2 regions of the Gordonia sp. VNK1 genome follow, and region 2 is predicted to be linked to the other one. Evidence: riboswitches for the same ligand, from Rfam matches in the RefSeq annotation. Region 2 holds a riboswitch; the other holds the start of a gene.
What was found. Region 2 has a riboswitch for thiamine pyrophosphate ahead of ABLE94_RS10345 (3-oxoacyl-ACP reductase). Riboswitches for the same ligand answer to the same signal wherever they lie in the genome.
Positions count from the first base shown of each region.

Region 1: it holds a riboswitch for thiamine pyrophosphate, as region 2 does, so the genes downstream of both, thiC (phosphomethylpyrimidine synthase ThiC) here and ABLE94_RS10345 (3-oxoacyl-ACP reductase) in region 2, are expected to answer to the same signal.

Region 1 covers NZ_JBDZDJ010000004.1:65,442-73,198, forward strand. Annotated here, with positions in the region: gene ABLE94_RS06140 (ABC transporter substrate-binding protein) at 353-1,324, opposite strand; gene ABLE94_RS06145 (MTB12 C-terminal domain-containing protein) at 1,327-2,274, opposite strand; gene ABLE94_RS06150 (siderophore-interacting protein) at 2,386-3,147, opposite strand; gene ABLE94_RS06155 (GNAT family N-acetyltransferase) at 3,284-3,631, opposite strand; TPP riboswitch at 3,953-4,065, shown strand; gene thiC (phosphomethylpyrimidine synthase ThiC) at 4,060-5,751, shown strand; gene thiD (bifunctional hydroxymethylpyrimidine kinase/phosphomethylpyrimidine kinase) at 5,802-6,629, shown strand; gene ABLE94_RS06170 (HAD-IIA family hydrolase) at 6,732-7,529, shown strand; gene ABLE94_RS06175 (SHOCT domain-containing protein) at 7,613-7,757, opposite strand, start outside.
Region 2 covers NZ_JBDZDJ010000006.1:311,147-318,903, forward strand. Annotated here, with positions in the region: tRNA gene ABLE94_RS10310 (tRNA-Val) at 651-722, opposite strand; tRNA gene ABLE94_RS10315 (tRNA-Gly) at 1,031-1,103, shown strand; tRNA gene ABLE94_RS10320 (tRNA-Cys) at 1,126-1,199, shown strand; tRNA gene ABLE94_RS10325 (tRNA-Val) at 1,232-1,306, shown strand; tRNA gene ABLE94_RS10330 (tRNA-Gly) at 1,445-1,517, shown strand; tRNA gene ABLE94_RS10335 (tRNA-Val) at 1,538-1,609, shown strand; gene ABLE94_RS10340 (hypothetical protein) at 1,718-1,909, shown strand; TPP riboswitch at 2,011-2,107, shown strand; gene ABLE94_RS10345 (3-oxoacyl-ACP reductase) at 2,101-2,874, shown strand; gene ABLE94_RS10350 (class I SAM-dependent methyltransferase) at 2,892-3,512, shown strand; gene ABLE94_RS10355 (DUF1622 domain-containing protein) at 3,556-4,020, shown strand; gene ABLE94_RS10360 (GNAT family N-acetyltransferase) at 4,228-4,788, shown strand; gene ABLE94_RS10365 (DUF2306 domain-containing protein) at 4,761-5,495, opposite strand; gene ABLE94_RS10370 (phosphotransferase family protein) at 5,671-6,675, shown strand; gene ABLE94_RS10375 (acyl-CoA dehydrogenase family protein) at 6,724-7,757, opposite strand, start outside.

The DNA.
Region 1 (7,757 bases), on a different contig from region 2:
GCGGTAACCCGGTTTCGCTGTCGTCTTGCGGAGGTGGTCTCGATACGCGACGAGCTCGCTTCGCTCGCGCGGCGCACTCGACCAGCGGGGGTTACCCACCGCTGGCCTAGTGGGGCGGAGCTTGCGGAGCCCGTATCCGCCGGGCCGAGCTTATCGAGGTCGAGGCCACTTCGGTGAGTGGAAGCTGGTGCTTACGCGACGCTTTCGCCTTGCGGGGTGGTCTCGATCGCGACGAGCTCGCTTCGCTCGCGCGGCGCACTCGACCAGCGGGCGTTACCCACCGCTGGCCGAGTAGGCGAGGAGCGATAGCGACGAGCCGTATCGAGGCCACCTTGGTGGGTGGAAGCTGGGCCTACTCCTCCGCCGCCCGTGCGAGCGCCCGCTTGAGCAGGTCGAGGACGTAGACGGTGGCGTTGGGGGAGGGTTCGTTGAGACCGGTCACCTGCACCGTGTCCATCAATGTGACCGCACCGGCTTTCACCGAGTCGAGATTCTGGTATCCGGGAAGTCCGGGCAGTCGCTTACGCAGGTCGTCGTTCTGGACGCCCATGACGAGGAGGTCGGAGTTGAGCCACGGGATGTTCTCCGCGCTGATCTGGAACCGCGGCTCACCGGTCTTCTGCGACTGCGCGATCAACCGTGGTGCCATCACCAGGCCGAGCGATGTGAACAGCTGTCCGGCACCGTCATTGGGGTCGCCGAGCACGGAGAACTGGTCGGTGCCGTAGAGGTAGGCGAAGGTGTAGGCCTTGCCCTTGATGCCGGGATACTCGTCGGCGAGGGCCTTGATTTTGGCGTCGACGCCGGCGATGATCTCCTTCGCCTTGTCCGGCTGATGCAGGATCGTTCCCATCAGGGTCACCATGTCCTGCCACGGATCCACCTGTGCGCCACTGATCTTGTCGATCGTCGGTGCGATGTCGGTGAGCTTGTCGAACACACCGCTCATCGAGGCGAAGCCGGGTGCGACGATGAGATCGGGCTCGAGTTTCGCGACATTGGCGACGACGTCGTCGTTGGGATTGAGCGCCGTCGAGTCGGCGAGTTTGTTGCCGAACCAGGGCGGGTTCTGGCCGCCCTGCGCTTGGATCGTGTCGTAGTACCCGACGGGTGTCACCCCGAACGACAGCAGCACGTCCGTCCACTGCCCGCCGAGGGTGACGATGCGCTTCGGGGTCTCCGGGATGGTGATGGACCGGCCGTCGGGCAGGTTGATCTGCACTGTGCCACCGGCACTCTCGTCGTCCGACGACGAGCACCCGGCGACACCGACGAGGACGACCGCGGCGAGCATCAGCGCCAGCAGGGCGCGCAGCCTGGTCATCCTCAGGCGACCGAGCACGGGACCATGGCGTATGCGGCGATCACACACACACTCTCATTGGAGAGTTTCCACTTGCCGTCGAGCCAGAACCACTTCATCGGCTTGTACCGAGATCCGTAGCCCGGCACCGACATCTGCAGTTGCGCATTCATCGTGGTGCCGTTCACGGTGACCGGTCCGATGATCTGGTAGGTGAAACCGGAGTTCGGGTAGGACGCCAGCAACCGCGAGACGGTGTCGACCGAAATGAGGGCCTGATTACCGCCCTGCAACTCCGACGCACGCGACGCACGCGGCGCGCTGGTGTTCATGACCGTCTTGACCTTGGTGGTCAGCTGGCCCGGGGTGAGCGCCGCCGGTGCGGCAGCCGCCTGCTGCTGGGTCGGTTGGGCGCCTGCTGCGGGCGCACTCGTCACTGCCGGGGCCCCGGCCGCGGGAGCTCCGGTGGCCGGCGCTGCTGCCGCCGGTGCACCACCGGGCGCTCCGGCCTCGGGCACCTGTTCGGTGGGTGCCGCAGCCGGCGCCTGTCCCGCGGGAGTCTGTCCGGCCGGCGCCTGCCCGGCGGCCGGGGACGACCCGGCCGGCGCGGCACCGAGCGCCTGCGTGTTCGCGGCGCCGCCGAGGTTCACCACGGTCGGCTGGGCTGCGGTGTTGCTGCCACCGTTGTCGCCGTCGGCGATGAGCAGGCCGACGACGCCGATCGTGACGATGAGTGCAGAGATGATGGCGGCCACACCCGCCGAGGCGAGCACCGTCGGCCAGCTCACGCCGCCGCCGGAGTCCGAGCCCGAGTCCACGGAAGCGTCGGCCGCCGCCGGTTGGTCGACGGCGTACTGCTCGGTCGGGTAGTCGTCGGCCGGGTACGCGGACCCGTATGCCTCGTCGTAGGGGGCATCTGCCCCGCCCGCCGCCCCGCCGCCAGCGTCGTTACCGGTCGATCCCTGTGTCATGTCGTACTCCCGTCATAGCCGGAGTCCACCCCCGGAACCCCGCTGAAGGAGAGGCTAACCTGTCTGTTCGCGATTCCCAACCCGGTATTGCCCAGACCGAACCCCGAGCAATCAGGACGGATCGGCCTCCGGCCGCCAGTAGGCCTGCGCCTTCACGCCCTTCTTGCCGAGGCCGAAGTCCTCGCGCAGCACCCCGGCGACGGCTCGAGTGCTGGTGGAATCCAGGGCGACCCAACCGAATTGGCCGGCCGACGGGGTCGCCGCAGCGCGCACCGCGTCGACCAGCGCCGCGCCGTCACGTTCGCGGCGAACCCAGTGCAGCGTGTCCTGCGGCCGCAGCCGGATCGGCAGATCCTTGTCGTCATCGTGGGCGTATTCGAACCAGATCGTGGCCGCCACCTCGGGCGACGACGACGCACTCAACGCGTCGAGCAACGAATTGATCGCCGGCAGCGAGGCCGGATCACCCGCGACGAGCCATCCCGTGGGAGCCGGCTCCGGGATGGCGAATTTCGATCCCATGAACGTGGCACCGATCGTCGCCCCCGGCTGCGCGGCCAGAGCCCAGCGTGCCGCCGCACCGTCGTGGATGGCGAACTCGATGAAGAATGCGTCGGCCGCGGCGTCCGCGTCGGCGAGGGTGTAGCCGCGCTGATGTGCCTTCCCGTTGGACTCGAACCACAACCGGACCCACATCGTCGGATGGATCGGGCGGTCGGCAAGCAGGCCGCCGCCGGTGAATCCGACGCGGATGTAGTGATCGGTGATCAGCTCGCTGCTGGTGACGGTGAATTCGTAGTCGTCGGCGCGGAGCAGCTTCAGGATCGCTCCCTGGATACCCCTCGACGGCGCCTTGTGCTGGGTCTCGGCCATGCCGGACGTCCCCTTTCCTCGACTGCAGTTGAGGTCAGGGTAACCTAAGTTGAAACTGTCTAGCCCCGGCAGATCAGGCCACCAGTACGTTCACCCCCTCGGCAGCGGCACGACTACACCGGAGCCAGAGGCACGACTACACCGGCGCCAGAGGCACGACACCGGGATGATGGTCCAGGAAATCCTTGGTGAAAGTACACACCGGACGCACCCGCGCCCCCTGGTCGCGAATGTAGGCGAGCGCACCCCGCGTCAATCGGGTGCCGAGGCCGTGCCCGGTGTACTCGTCGTACAGAACGGTGTGCAGCACCGTCACCGTCCGTTGCCCGTCGACGTCGTCGATCGAGTAGCCCAGAACTCCGACGAGGTCACCGGCTACCCACAGTTCGAATCGCTCCCGCTCGGGGTTGTGCACCACCTGCGAGATCTGCTGAAGAATCGACTGCGCCGTCTGCGGCGGGCGGTGCCGGTGTTTGCGTTGCATGTGTCCATATCCCTTATGCCGTCGTCCGGTGAACGACGAACCCAGCCGACCGGCGCCCCTTCCGGTCGGCGAACCACTCCCTGTGATCCCGGTCACACACTACATTACGGTTCCGTAGGTGGGTGACATGAACGCATCGGCCTGTGGACGAATCCGTTACGGTTCGGCCACCGCGGACACGCATCCGCGAAACGTTTCCGGCCCCCTGCCACCGACACCATCCTCCGGTCCATCGGCGCCACACCACCCGATGTCGATCGGATGAACCCCGACCCGCGTATGCTCGTCCCTGCACGACGACGATGCACATCGTCGGTGCACAACTTCACACGCGGGGGCTCCCACGTACCGGGGGCTGAGATGGCGACGGGCGGTCGCCGACCGCCCGAACCTGTCCGGGTAATGCCGGCGTAGGGAGACTACAGACCATGGGCACACCTGTATCCGGTGACCGCACACGCACCACCGACACCGTCGACGGCTCGATCCTGACCACCGGCCCGATCCAGGGCAGCACCAAGCACTACCTCGAGGTGGACGGCCTGCGCGTCGGCCAACGCCGCATCCACCTCACCAACGGCGAACATCTCGACGTCTACGACACCTCGGGCCCCTACACCGACGACGCCGCCGTCATCGACGTCGAGCAGGGTCTGCCACCGACCCGCGATTCCTGGACGCGGCCCGCTCCGGTCGATGGCGCCTCGACCCAATTGGCCTGGGCGCGTGCGGGAATTGTCACCGACGAGATGCGGTTCATCGCCGCCCGCGAGGATGTCGACGTCGAACTCGTGCGCCGTGAGGTCGCCGCCGGACGAGCGGTGATCCCGGTCAACCATCGACACCCCGAGTCGGAGCCGATGATCATCGGCAAGGCCTTCGCGGTGAAAGTCAATGCCAACATCGGCAATTCGGCCGTCACCAGCTCCATCGCCGAGGAAGTGGAGAAGATGGTGTGGGCCACGCGGTGGGGTGCCGACACCATCATGGACCTCTCCACCGGCTCCGACATCCACATGACCCGCGAATGGATTCTGCGCAACTCGCCGGTTCCCGTCGGCACCGTGCCGATCTACCAGGCACTGGAGAAGGTGAAGGGGGACCCGACCAGGTTGACGTGGGAGATCTACCGCGACACCGTGATCGAGCAGGCCGAGCAGGGTGTGGACTACATGACGGTGCACGCCGGCGTGTTGTTGCGGTACGTGCCGCTGACCGCCCGCCGGGTCACCGGCATCGTCTCGCGCGGCGGGTCGATCATGGCGGCATGGTGCCTCGCCCATCACGAGGAATCGTTCCTGTACACCCACTTCGACGAGCTCTGTGAGATCTTCCGCCGTTACGACATCACCTTCTCTCTCGGCGACGGACTGCGTCCCGGCTCGATCGCCGATGCCAACGACGAGGCCCAGTTCGCCGAACTGCGTACCCTCGGGGAACTCACCCGAATCGCGAAATCCCATGGCGTGCAGGTGATGATCGAGGGCCCCGGCCATGTGCCGATGCACAAGATCGCCGAGAACGTGCGACTCGAGGAGGAACTGTGCGAGGAGGCGCCGTTCTACACCCTCGGCCCACTGGCCACCGACATCGCCCCGGCCTACGACCACATCACCTCGGCGATCGGTGCGGCGATGATCGCCCAGGCCGGCACCGCCATGCTGTGTTACGTGACGCCGAAGGAACATCTGGGCCTCCCCAACCGTGACGACGTCAAGGTCGGCGTCATCACCTACAAGATCGCGGCACACTCCGCCGATCTGGCCAAGGGCCATCCGCGCGCACAGGAACGCGACGACGCACTGTCCAAGGCACGCTTCGAGTTCCGTTGGAATGACCAGTTCAACCTGGCACTCGACCCGGACACCGCACGCGACTACCACGACGAGACGCTGCCCGCCGAGCCGGCCAAGACGGCTCACTTCTGCTCGATGTGCGGCCCCAAGTTCTGCTCGATGCGGATCTCGGCCGACGTCCGCGCCTACGCCGAGGAGAACAATCTGGTGACCGCCGAGGACATCGACCGCAAGATCGCCGCCGAAATGGCAGCCAAATCAGCGGAATTCGCCGACGCGGGCGGACGTATCTACCTTCCCATCGAAACGGGCAGCACTCCGTGAACTCCCCTCTCCTGCCCACCGCCCCGCCGGGGGCCACGCCGACGCGGGTGATGACCGTTGCCGGTTCGGATTCCGGTGGCGGCGCGGGTATTCAGGCCGATCTGCGGACCTTCGCGCTACTGGGCCTGCACGGATGCGTCGCCGTCACCGCGGTCACCGTGCAGAACTCGGTGGGCGTCAGCGGATTCCAGGAGATCGACCCGGGTATCGTTGCCGCCCAGATGCACTCGGTGGTCTCCGACATCGGGGTGTCGGCGGTCAAGACCGGCATGCTCGCCTCGGCGCCGATCATCGACGCCGTGGTGACCGCATGCACCGAACTCGGCATCGGAGGCAATGCGCCCGTCCCGCTGGTGGTCGATCCGGTGAGCGCATCGATGCACGGTGACCCGCTGCTGGCCACCGAGGCGCTGGACACGTTGCGCACCAACCTGTTTCCGTTGGCGACGCTGGTGACCCCAAATCTCGACGAGGTTCGACTGCTGACCGGGATCGAGGTGGTCGACGCCGACACCCAACGTGCCGCCGCCCACGCCCTGCACGCACTCGGTCCGCGTTGGGTGCTGGTCAAGGGCGGGCACCTGCGGACCAGCGCGCAGAGCCCCGATCTCCTGTTCGACGGTGAGCAGTTCCTCGAGTTCACCCACGAACGTATTGACACCGGCCACGATCACGGCGCCGGCGACACCCTGGCGGCGGCGACGGTATGCGCTCTCGCACACGGGAAATCGGTGCCGGATGCGGTCGAATTCGCCAAGGAGTGGGTGACGCGCGGGCTGGCCGCCGCCTATCCGCTCGGCGCGGGCCACGGACCGGTCAATCCGCTGTGGCGGGTCAGTGCGGCGCCGGACGGTGAGACAGCACGTTGGCCACGTTGACCGTCAGGATCGGTACCGCGCGCACGAGTTCGGTTCCCACGAGGGTAGGGCACGCCCACGATCCGACTGCCCGACGGGCCGAGAGCGACGTAGCGTAGACCCATGACCTGGACCTACCTGATGGATATGGACGGTGTGCTCATCCGCGAGGAGCACCTGATCCCGGGCGCCGATGCGCTCATCGCCGAACTCCGTGACCGCGGCATCCCGTTCACCGTGCTCACCAACAATTCGATCCGCACGCCCCGTGACCTGCGCGCCCGACTCCTGCGCATCGGCCTCGACATCCCCGAGGACGCCATCTGGACCTCCGCGTTGGCCACCGCGCGATTCCTCGACACCCAACGTCCCGGCGGTAGCGCGTACGTCGTCGGCGAATCCGGCCTGACGACGGCTCTGCACGACATCGGTTACGTCATCACCGATGTCGACCCGGACTACGTCGTCCTCGGGGAGACGCGGACGTATTCGTTCGAGGCCATCACCACCGCGATCCGCCTGGTGGAGCGCGGTGCGCGGTTCATCGCCACCAATCCCGACGCGACCGGGCCGTCGACGCAGGGCCCGCTGCCCGCGACGGGTGCGGTCGCCGCGTTGATCACGCGTGCCACCGGGCGGGACCCCTACTACGTCGGCAAACCGAATCCGCTGATGATGCGCTCCGCCCTGCGCAAGATGGGCGCGCATTCCGAACACACCCTGATGATCGGCGACCGGATGGACACCGACGTCATCTCCGGACTCGAGGCGGGACTGCAGACATTGCTTGTGCTGTCCGGGATCTCGACCATCCAATCGGTGGAACTGTTCCCCTACCGGCCCACGCGGGTGATCGACTCGGTGGCAGATCTCGTCGGGCACACCACCAATCCGTTCGGCGGCGAACCCGACAGCCTCTGAGGCCTGAGTCCGGCCCGACAAACGCCGACCGCCCACCCGGTGAATCCGGATGGGCGGTTGAGGAGCGGCAAGACTTGAAGAGCTCAGTGAGCGAGCGCCTTCGCCTTGAGGGCCTCGTACTCGTCGGCGCTGATCGCACCGGAATCCAACAGCGACTTGGCGTCGGCGATCTGCTGCGCGGGAGAGGTACCGGCGACCGACTGGATGTACTTGTCGGACTCCTTCTTG
Region 2 (7,757 bases):
AGTGGGCGTTGCTGCGCCCCTGCCGACGCCCGGGAGCTACCCTCGCGGACTCGTGAGGGGCTCAGTGCCCAGACCGCGGCGTCGAAGACCGCGCACAGCCACGCGAAGACGTCGGGTTGTGCATCATTGATCTGTGAGTTCGCCAGCACCACAGCCGATCTCGTCTCGTCATCGGTGCCGGCGAGGAACGCCGTGTAGCCCGGAACGTTGCCGGTGTGACCGTAGACGTATTCGGATCGGAGGCGGTGGGCAGCATGCCTCCCGACGCCGACGCACCGGTGGGACTGAGAGTACTTGGTGACGTCGTCGGGCTCGCCGGCGTCGGTGTATCCGCGAATGTAGGTTTCCGGCAAGGTGATCGAGGTCGGGCCCAGACCGACTGGGCGGTAGACCTCGTCCGCGAGCGCGGCGTCATGGATTCCGCCGGTGATCTGCTCGACGATGAGCCCGATGACGATGTTGTCGGTGTCGGAGTACTGAATACCGGGTCCCCGGGACGAGTATCGAGCGGCTCATCGGCCCACGAGTCCGGTGCCCGCCTATGGCTCTGCGACGTATGCCCGGTACCGCGGAGAGAGTCACAGCGCTCAGAAGACGAGCGATCTGCGGTTTTCGGTGGCGCCTGGCGAATGCCGACCACCCGATTGCGGTGGTCCCGGCTGGGATCGAACCAGCGACCTCCCCGGTGTGAACGGGACGCTCTTCCACTGAGCCACGGGACCGTGTTCCGACCCTCAACGGCGTCGGTGCACGAGCAGGAACAGTACACGCACACTCCCGGGTTACCCAAATCGCCTCGAGAGGCAGACGCCCACGACTGTTGCATGGACACCGGCATGACCGGCTCTCCTGATCGCGCCGCACCTGAGGTCCCCCGAGCCCCATCAACCACTCCGACAACGCTGCCCCCGCTCCACGGACATACTCCCCTCGACTGTTTGACCAGGCGATTTGGCATCTCCGTAACGTTCGGATAATGTTCTGTCCCGCATCGCGAGCACAACGGTCCACAAGATCGCTCGCGGGGCATGCGGATGTAGCGCAGCTGGTAGCGCATCACCTTGCCAAGGTGAGGGTCGCGGGTTCGAATCCCGTCATCCGCTCGGTGCGAGCAAGCTCGCCTCTGGTGGTGTGGCCGAGTGGTGAGGCAACGGCCTGCAAAGCCGTGCACACGGGTTCGATTCCCGTCGCCACCTCCAAGAGGGTCATTTCCACGCCAATTTCATAGCCCGCGCGATTAGCTCAGTGGGAGAGCGCTTCCCTGACACGGAAGAGGTCACAAGTTCAATCCTTGTATCGCGCACCACGAGAACCCGCCTGAATCGGCGGGTTTTTTCATTGCCGCGAGTCCGACCGTGATGCCGGTGCCTGCGCATTTGGATTATCACCACGGCATCGAATATGGTTGCGCAGCACGTCGTGAGCGTTTCACGCGTGCCGTCATGCGGATGTAGCGCAGCTGGTAGCGCATCACCTTGCCAAGGTGAGGGTCGCGGGTTCGAATCCCGTCATCCGCTCGGTCACAATTTCATAGCCCGCGCGATTAGCTCAGTGGGAGAGCGCTTCCCTGACACGGAAGAGGTCACAAGTTCAATCCTTGTATCGCGCACGAGAGAAACCCACTCATCGCAGTGGGTTTCTTGCTGGGTCGCACGTGCCACATCCGGGCACGCACGACCCGAGAAGATCCCAGCCCACCCGCTACCCGAGATCAGTGATGACCATGGACCGCGCCGCCTTGCAGTACACCCTCGAATGGGTGACCACCCACGATGTTGCCGTCAGTGGAGCCGAGGTGATCACCGACCTGCTTCCCATCACCCGCCGCGTCGACGACCTCGACATCCGCGACGAGGAACTCCGTGCCGCCGTCGCACGGATCGAATCGCGTCGCCTCGTCGGCGTCTGAGGTTCTCCTCCTCCTACTCGCCGCGCTGTCCCCCGATCGCACGGCGAACTGAGTCGACCGCCGCGGCGTGCTTGCATCCGGCGCGGCAATACGATTCGATGACCATCGACACGGGGTGCCGGCGACCGGCCGGCTGAGAGCACACCCGTCGAACCTGCTCCAGTTAGTACTGGCGAAGGGATGGTCTGAGAATGCCTGTGGCATCGCCGTTTTCCGAACACGTCGTCCTCGTCACCGGCGGTGGCCGAGGCCTCGGCACACACATCGTCCGAGCGGTCGCCGCGCAGGGCGCGCGGGTGGTCATCAACTACCGACGCAGCGCCGACGCTGCCACCGAACTCGCGGCCGCACTCGGTGACAACGCCGTCGCCCTTCCCGCCGACGTCACCGACCGTGCAGCCGTCGATTCGATGATCGAGCGCGCCGCAACGTATTTCGGGCATCCCGTCACCGCGGTCATCAACAATGCCCTGCCCGACTACTCCTTCAACGGCGATGCCCGGTCCCATGCCGACGAATTGACCGTCGACGAACTCGACGCGCAGTTCCGCGGCATCGTCGGCGGAGCCCTGAACACCACCCAGGCCGCGCTGCCGGGAATGCGCGCCGTCGGCGGTGGCCGCATCGTCACCATCGGCACCAACCTGGTACAGAATCCCGTTGTCCCCTACCACGATTACACCGCCGCCAAGGCCGCGCTGCTGGCGCTCACCCGCACCCTGTCGGCCGACCTCGGGGCCGACGGCATCACGGTGAACATGGTCTCCGGCGGGCTGCTGCGCACCACGGACGCCAGTTCGGCCACGCCGGCGGAGGTGTTCGACGCGATTGCGGCGACGACGCCGCTGGGGTCGGTGACCACACCCGCCGAGTTCGCCGACGCCGTCCTGTTCTTCCTCTCACACTGGTCACGGGCGGTCACCGGACAGAACCTGGTGGTCGACGGCGGACTTGTGAAGGACTGACGACACCCCGATCAGACATGACCACCTCCGAAGACCGGGCCCAACCGGGATACGACGCGCTCGCCGACGTCTACGCGCAACGCTTCCCCACCGCCTACACCTCGCCGCTCGAACAACACGCCATCGCGATATTCGCCGACGAGTTGCCCGGCCCCGGCGCGCGGATCGTCGACGTGGGTTGTGGGACAGGGCATGTCGCCGCCGACCTGCGGGGTCGCGGATTCGAGGTCCGCGGAGTCGATCCGAGCGAGCAGATGCTGACACACGCCCGCCGGGCCTACCCGGGCATTTCGTTCGACGTCGGTGACGCGTGGTTGCGCGACGTCGATCTCGCCGACGTCACCGGCCTCATCGCACGCTTCAGCCTGATTCATCTGCCGCCGGACGACGTTCGCGCGGTGCTGTGCAGCTGGCATCGGCGGCTGCCATCCGGAGCCACCGTGCTGCTCGCTCTGCAGAGCAGTGACGACCCCGGTGTGCACGAGTTCGACCACGCCGTCGCCCGGGCGTGGCGCTGGCATCCGGATGCGTTGGCCGAGGACGCCACCACCGCCGGCTTCACCGAGGCATGGCGCCTCATCAGCCGCCCCGACAACGATAATCGCTTTCCCCACATCCACCTGCTGCTCCGCCGGTGACCGAGTCAGCACCAGGCGAGCCTGGTCTGGGTAAGGTGCCCGCATGACCATCGAGGAGACGTTCTCCGACATCGCGGTGGCGTTCGAGGCCATCGGGGCCGCAGCAATGATCGTCGGATTCGCCACGGCCGCCGTGCTGAGCGCACGGTCGCTGGTCCGCAAGGAAGGCGGCGCGGCCGCCTTCGCCGTGCTGCGCACCACCCTCGGCGGCGCCATCCTGCTCGGGCTGGAGATCCTGGTGGCCGCCGACCTCATCCGGACCATCACCTCCAAGCCGTCCATCACCGACGCCGCCATCCTGGGAATGATCGTCCTGATCCGGACGATCCTGTCGATGTCGATCCAGATCGAGATCGAGGGGGTTCTCCCCTGGCGACGTGCCCTGCTCACCAGTGGTGGTCAGGTCATCGGCAACGCCGTCGCACGCGACGCGCGGGCCACCCGGGCTCGCCGGGAGGCGGGCGATCCCTCGGAATCGGCGGTGGTCACGCCAACTCGGGACCAATGACGGTGTCCTTTCGATCACCGTCGTCGTAACGTTGTATGCATGATCAGCAATGTGAACGCCCCGGCCTGCGACAACCCCGACTGCACCTGCGGCCCCGACTGCAAATGCGGCGAGAACTGCACCTGCGGCAAGAAGTAGTCCCCATCCCCGATCCCCTCGCGTCGTTCGTCACGCGAGGGGTTATCTGCGCGAAGCGAGGCCCCTGGCATGACGGCGCCGTCCATCACCGTCGACGTGATCACCGATCCTGCGTCGGCCCCGGCACTCGCCGACGTCGCGGCGGCCACGTTCCCGCTCGCATGTCCGCCCCACGCCCGACCGGACGACATCGTCGGCTTCATCGATGCGAACCTGTCCGCTGCCGCCTTCGCCGGCCACGTCACCTCTCCGGACTCCGATGTCCTCGCCGCGCGCACCACGGACGGCGGTCTCCTCGGCTATGCGCTCGTCCATCATCGAGCTCCGACGGATCCGGACGTCGGGGCGGTGGTCACCGAGCGCCCCTGCTCGGAGATCTCGAAGATGTACGTGCTCCCCGACCACCATGGCCGATCGCGTACCGATCCCCCGTCGCACCTGCTGATGCGGGCGTCGATCGATCGGGCACGAGCACGCGGCAGCGCCGTCGTCTGGCTCGGCGTCAACCAGGAAAACGTTCGGGCGCAACGCTTCTACGGCAAGTTCGGGTTCGCTCGCGCGGGTGTGAAGACCTTCGACCTCGGCGGCAGCGTCGAACACGACTACGTGATGACGCTGCCACTCGTCTGAGACACCGGCGACGCGACGGCCGCAGCCGTCGGGCGCGGCACCACATACCGCAATCCCGGGAGCCCCCGCCGTGAGATCAGGTACTCGGCGACAATCAGATTCGGAATCCAGCACAGGAACGGCACCGGGGCGTACGCGCGTGCGAACACGTCGCCGGAGCCGCCGGACGCCTCGATCACGCCCATCAGCACCATCTGCCAGGCCCGCAACGTGACAGCGGCATATGTCATCGCGAACCCCCGGATCATCCAGGCCTGATGGCGCGCGATGTCGCCGCGGAATGCCCACAGCGTGCCACGCGCCGTGAATGTCAGCCACAGCAACGCCAACGTGCCGAAACCGAAGAGACCCGCCAGACCCGCGGCGCTGAAGGCGGACACGATGAGACCGGAGACCCCGGCCGGGAGGACCGCGAGGACGTAGACCCGCCCGACGACGCGATGTCCCCTCAGCCACCGCGACCGGATGTAGGTGGAGAACTGCAGCGGACCGATCCCTAATGCGACACCGGCAGTGACCATGTGGATGTAGAGGACGGTGATCACCCATTGTGGCTGCGTCGCGTAATGCGCGGCCAGGCCGGTGTCGCTCGCCGCCAACTCGCTCATCCGGGAGCCGACATACGGCGCGGGCGCCATCACGGCGACCGCGACGCAGGTCAGCGCGATCACCGTGTACCGCCCGGTGACGAACTTCGTGGCGGACATGAGTATCCTTCCGTATCAGGAGAACTCGAGATGACGAGTTCGCGGTGACACCGAGACTACGAATGTCGGGTCGGAGCCGGCACCGGGTAAACCCCCGTATCCACCCGGGTTTTCGGGTACCCCTGCGGGGGTGAATCCGCCACGATATGCGCCGACGGCCCCGTAGACTGCACCCATGACGCCGACCGACTCCCGTCAATCCGAACCGGCCGAACGCATTTCGTCGGGACTCGTCGACGTCCTGACAGATGTCCACGGCGCGGGCGACGTCACCGTCACCGACCTCACGCGCGTTCCCGCCGGCGCCTCCCGGCAGACGTGGGCGTTCACCGCCACAATTGACGATCGGGCGCACCCGCTCATCCTGCGGCTCGATCTCCCTGGTGCGCGCGAGGATTCGTCACTCCTCCGTGAGGCTGCGCTGATGCGCGCCGCGGGCGCCGCCGGCGTGGCGTCGCCGACCGTCCTCGCCGCAGGAGAGGATCACCCCGACATCGGCGGCGACTTCGTCGTCATGAATCGCGTCGACGGCGAGACCATCCCCCGAAAGATACTGCGCGACGAGCGATTCGCATCGGCGCGGACGCGGCTGGGTGCGCAACTGGGGCACAGCCTGGCCCGCCTGCACCGCATCGACCCCGATACGATTCCGGGTCTGCCCGACGAGGATCCGCTCGAGTCCTGGCAGCGGGAACTGGATTCCATCGACCGCCCGCTACCCACGTTCGAATTCGCTCTCGCCTGGCTGGCCAACCGACGCCCGCAAGAGTCGGGACGCGCACTGGTGCACGGTGATTACCGGGTCGGCAACATCATCGTCGACGACGACGGACTGGCCGCGGTACTCGATTGGGAACTCGCGCACGTCGGTGATCCGCTGGAGGATCTGGGCTGGATGTGTGTGAAGGCGTGGCGATTCGGCGGCGCCGGAGTGGTCGGCGGATTATGTGATCTCGACGAATTCGTCGGTGCCTACGAGGCCGGGAGCGGAGCGACCGTCGACCGTGACGCGGTGTTCTGGTGGCAGGTGTACGGCACGCTGCGATGGGGCCTGATCTGCGTGCACCAGGCACAGCGCCACCTGTCCGGAGCCACCAGGTCGGTGGAACTGGCCGCCATCGGTCGCCGCGTCAGCGAGAACGAGTGGGAGTTGCTGAACCTGCTCGGCGCGCACGTGTGAACGCGGCGTCGAGTCGGTCCAATCACCCCGACCGATCTCGAGACCTGTTCAGCGCGTACCGAATTCCCAGTTGCCGCCGTTGCGGTATTCCTTCAGAATCCGACGGCCGACGGTCGAGATGTGCACCTCGTCGGGGCCGTCGTAGATGCGGGCCGAACGCGCGTTGCGATACATCTTGCCGAGCGGGGTGTCGTCGGTGAGGCCGGCGGCACCGTGGACCTGCACGGCCCGGTCGATCACGTTGTGCAGCATCCGTGCCCCGTACACCTTGATCGCGCCGATCTCCACCCGCGCCTGATCTCCGGCGTCGATGCGTTCGGCCGCCTTGAGCGTCAGGAGTCGGGCGGCCTGGATCTCGTTGTAGGACTCGAAGACATGTTGCTGCATCAGCTGCTTGTCGGCGAGGGGTTCGCCGAAGGCGGTGCGCCCGATCAGCCGGTTGCACATCAGGTCGAAGGCCCGCTGCGCCTGCCCGAGCCACCGCATGGCGTGGAAGATCCGTCCCGGACCCAAACGTTCCTGTGCGATGACGAAGCCATTGCCTCGTTGCCCCAGAAGGTTTTCCGCGGGCACCCGCACGTCGTCGTAGGCCACCTCGAAATGGTGTCCGCCGAAGCCGAGGACCGGCGTGTCGCGGACGATCCGGTACCCGGGGTTGTCGGTGGGCACGATGATCATCGAGAACGCGCGGTGGGGCGGGGCGTCGGATTCGGTCCGGCACATCACCGTGGTGTAGGCGGCTTGTGCGGCACCGGTGGTGAACCACTTGCGGCCGGTGATCACCCACTCGTCGCCGTCGAGTACCGCCGCGGTCTGCATGCCGGTCGGATCCGAGCCGGCCACGTCCGGTTCGGTCATCCCGAAGCTCGGCGAGATCTCGCCCCGCACAAGCGGTTCCAGATACGCATTACGCCAGCGAGGGGAGGCGTGGCGGTTCAGCATGATCGAGTCCTGCAGCGTCCAGGTGCCCAGGGCGAGCTGACCGTACTCACTGCGACCCTGTACCTCGTTGACGTACACGTAGTCCAGGAACGGCAATCCCCCACCGCCGATCTCGGTGGGATGTCCCAACGCCCAGAGGT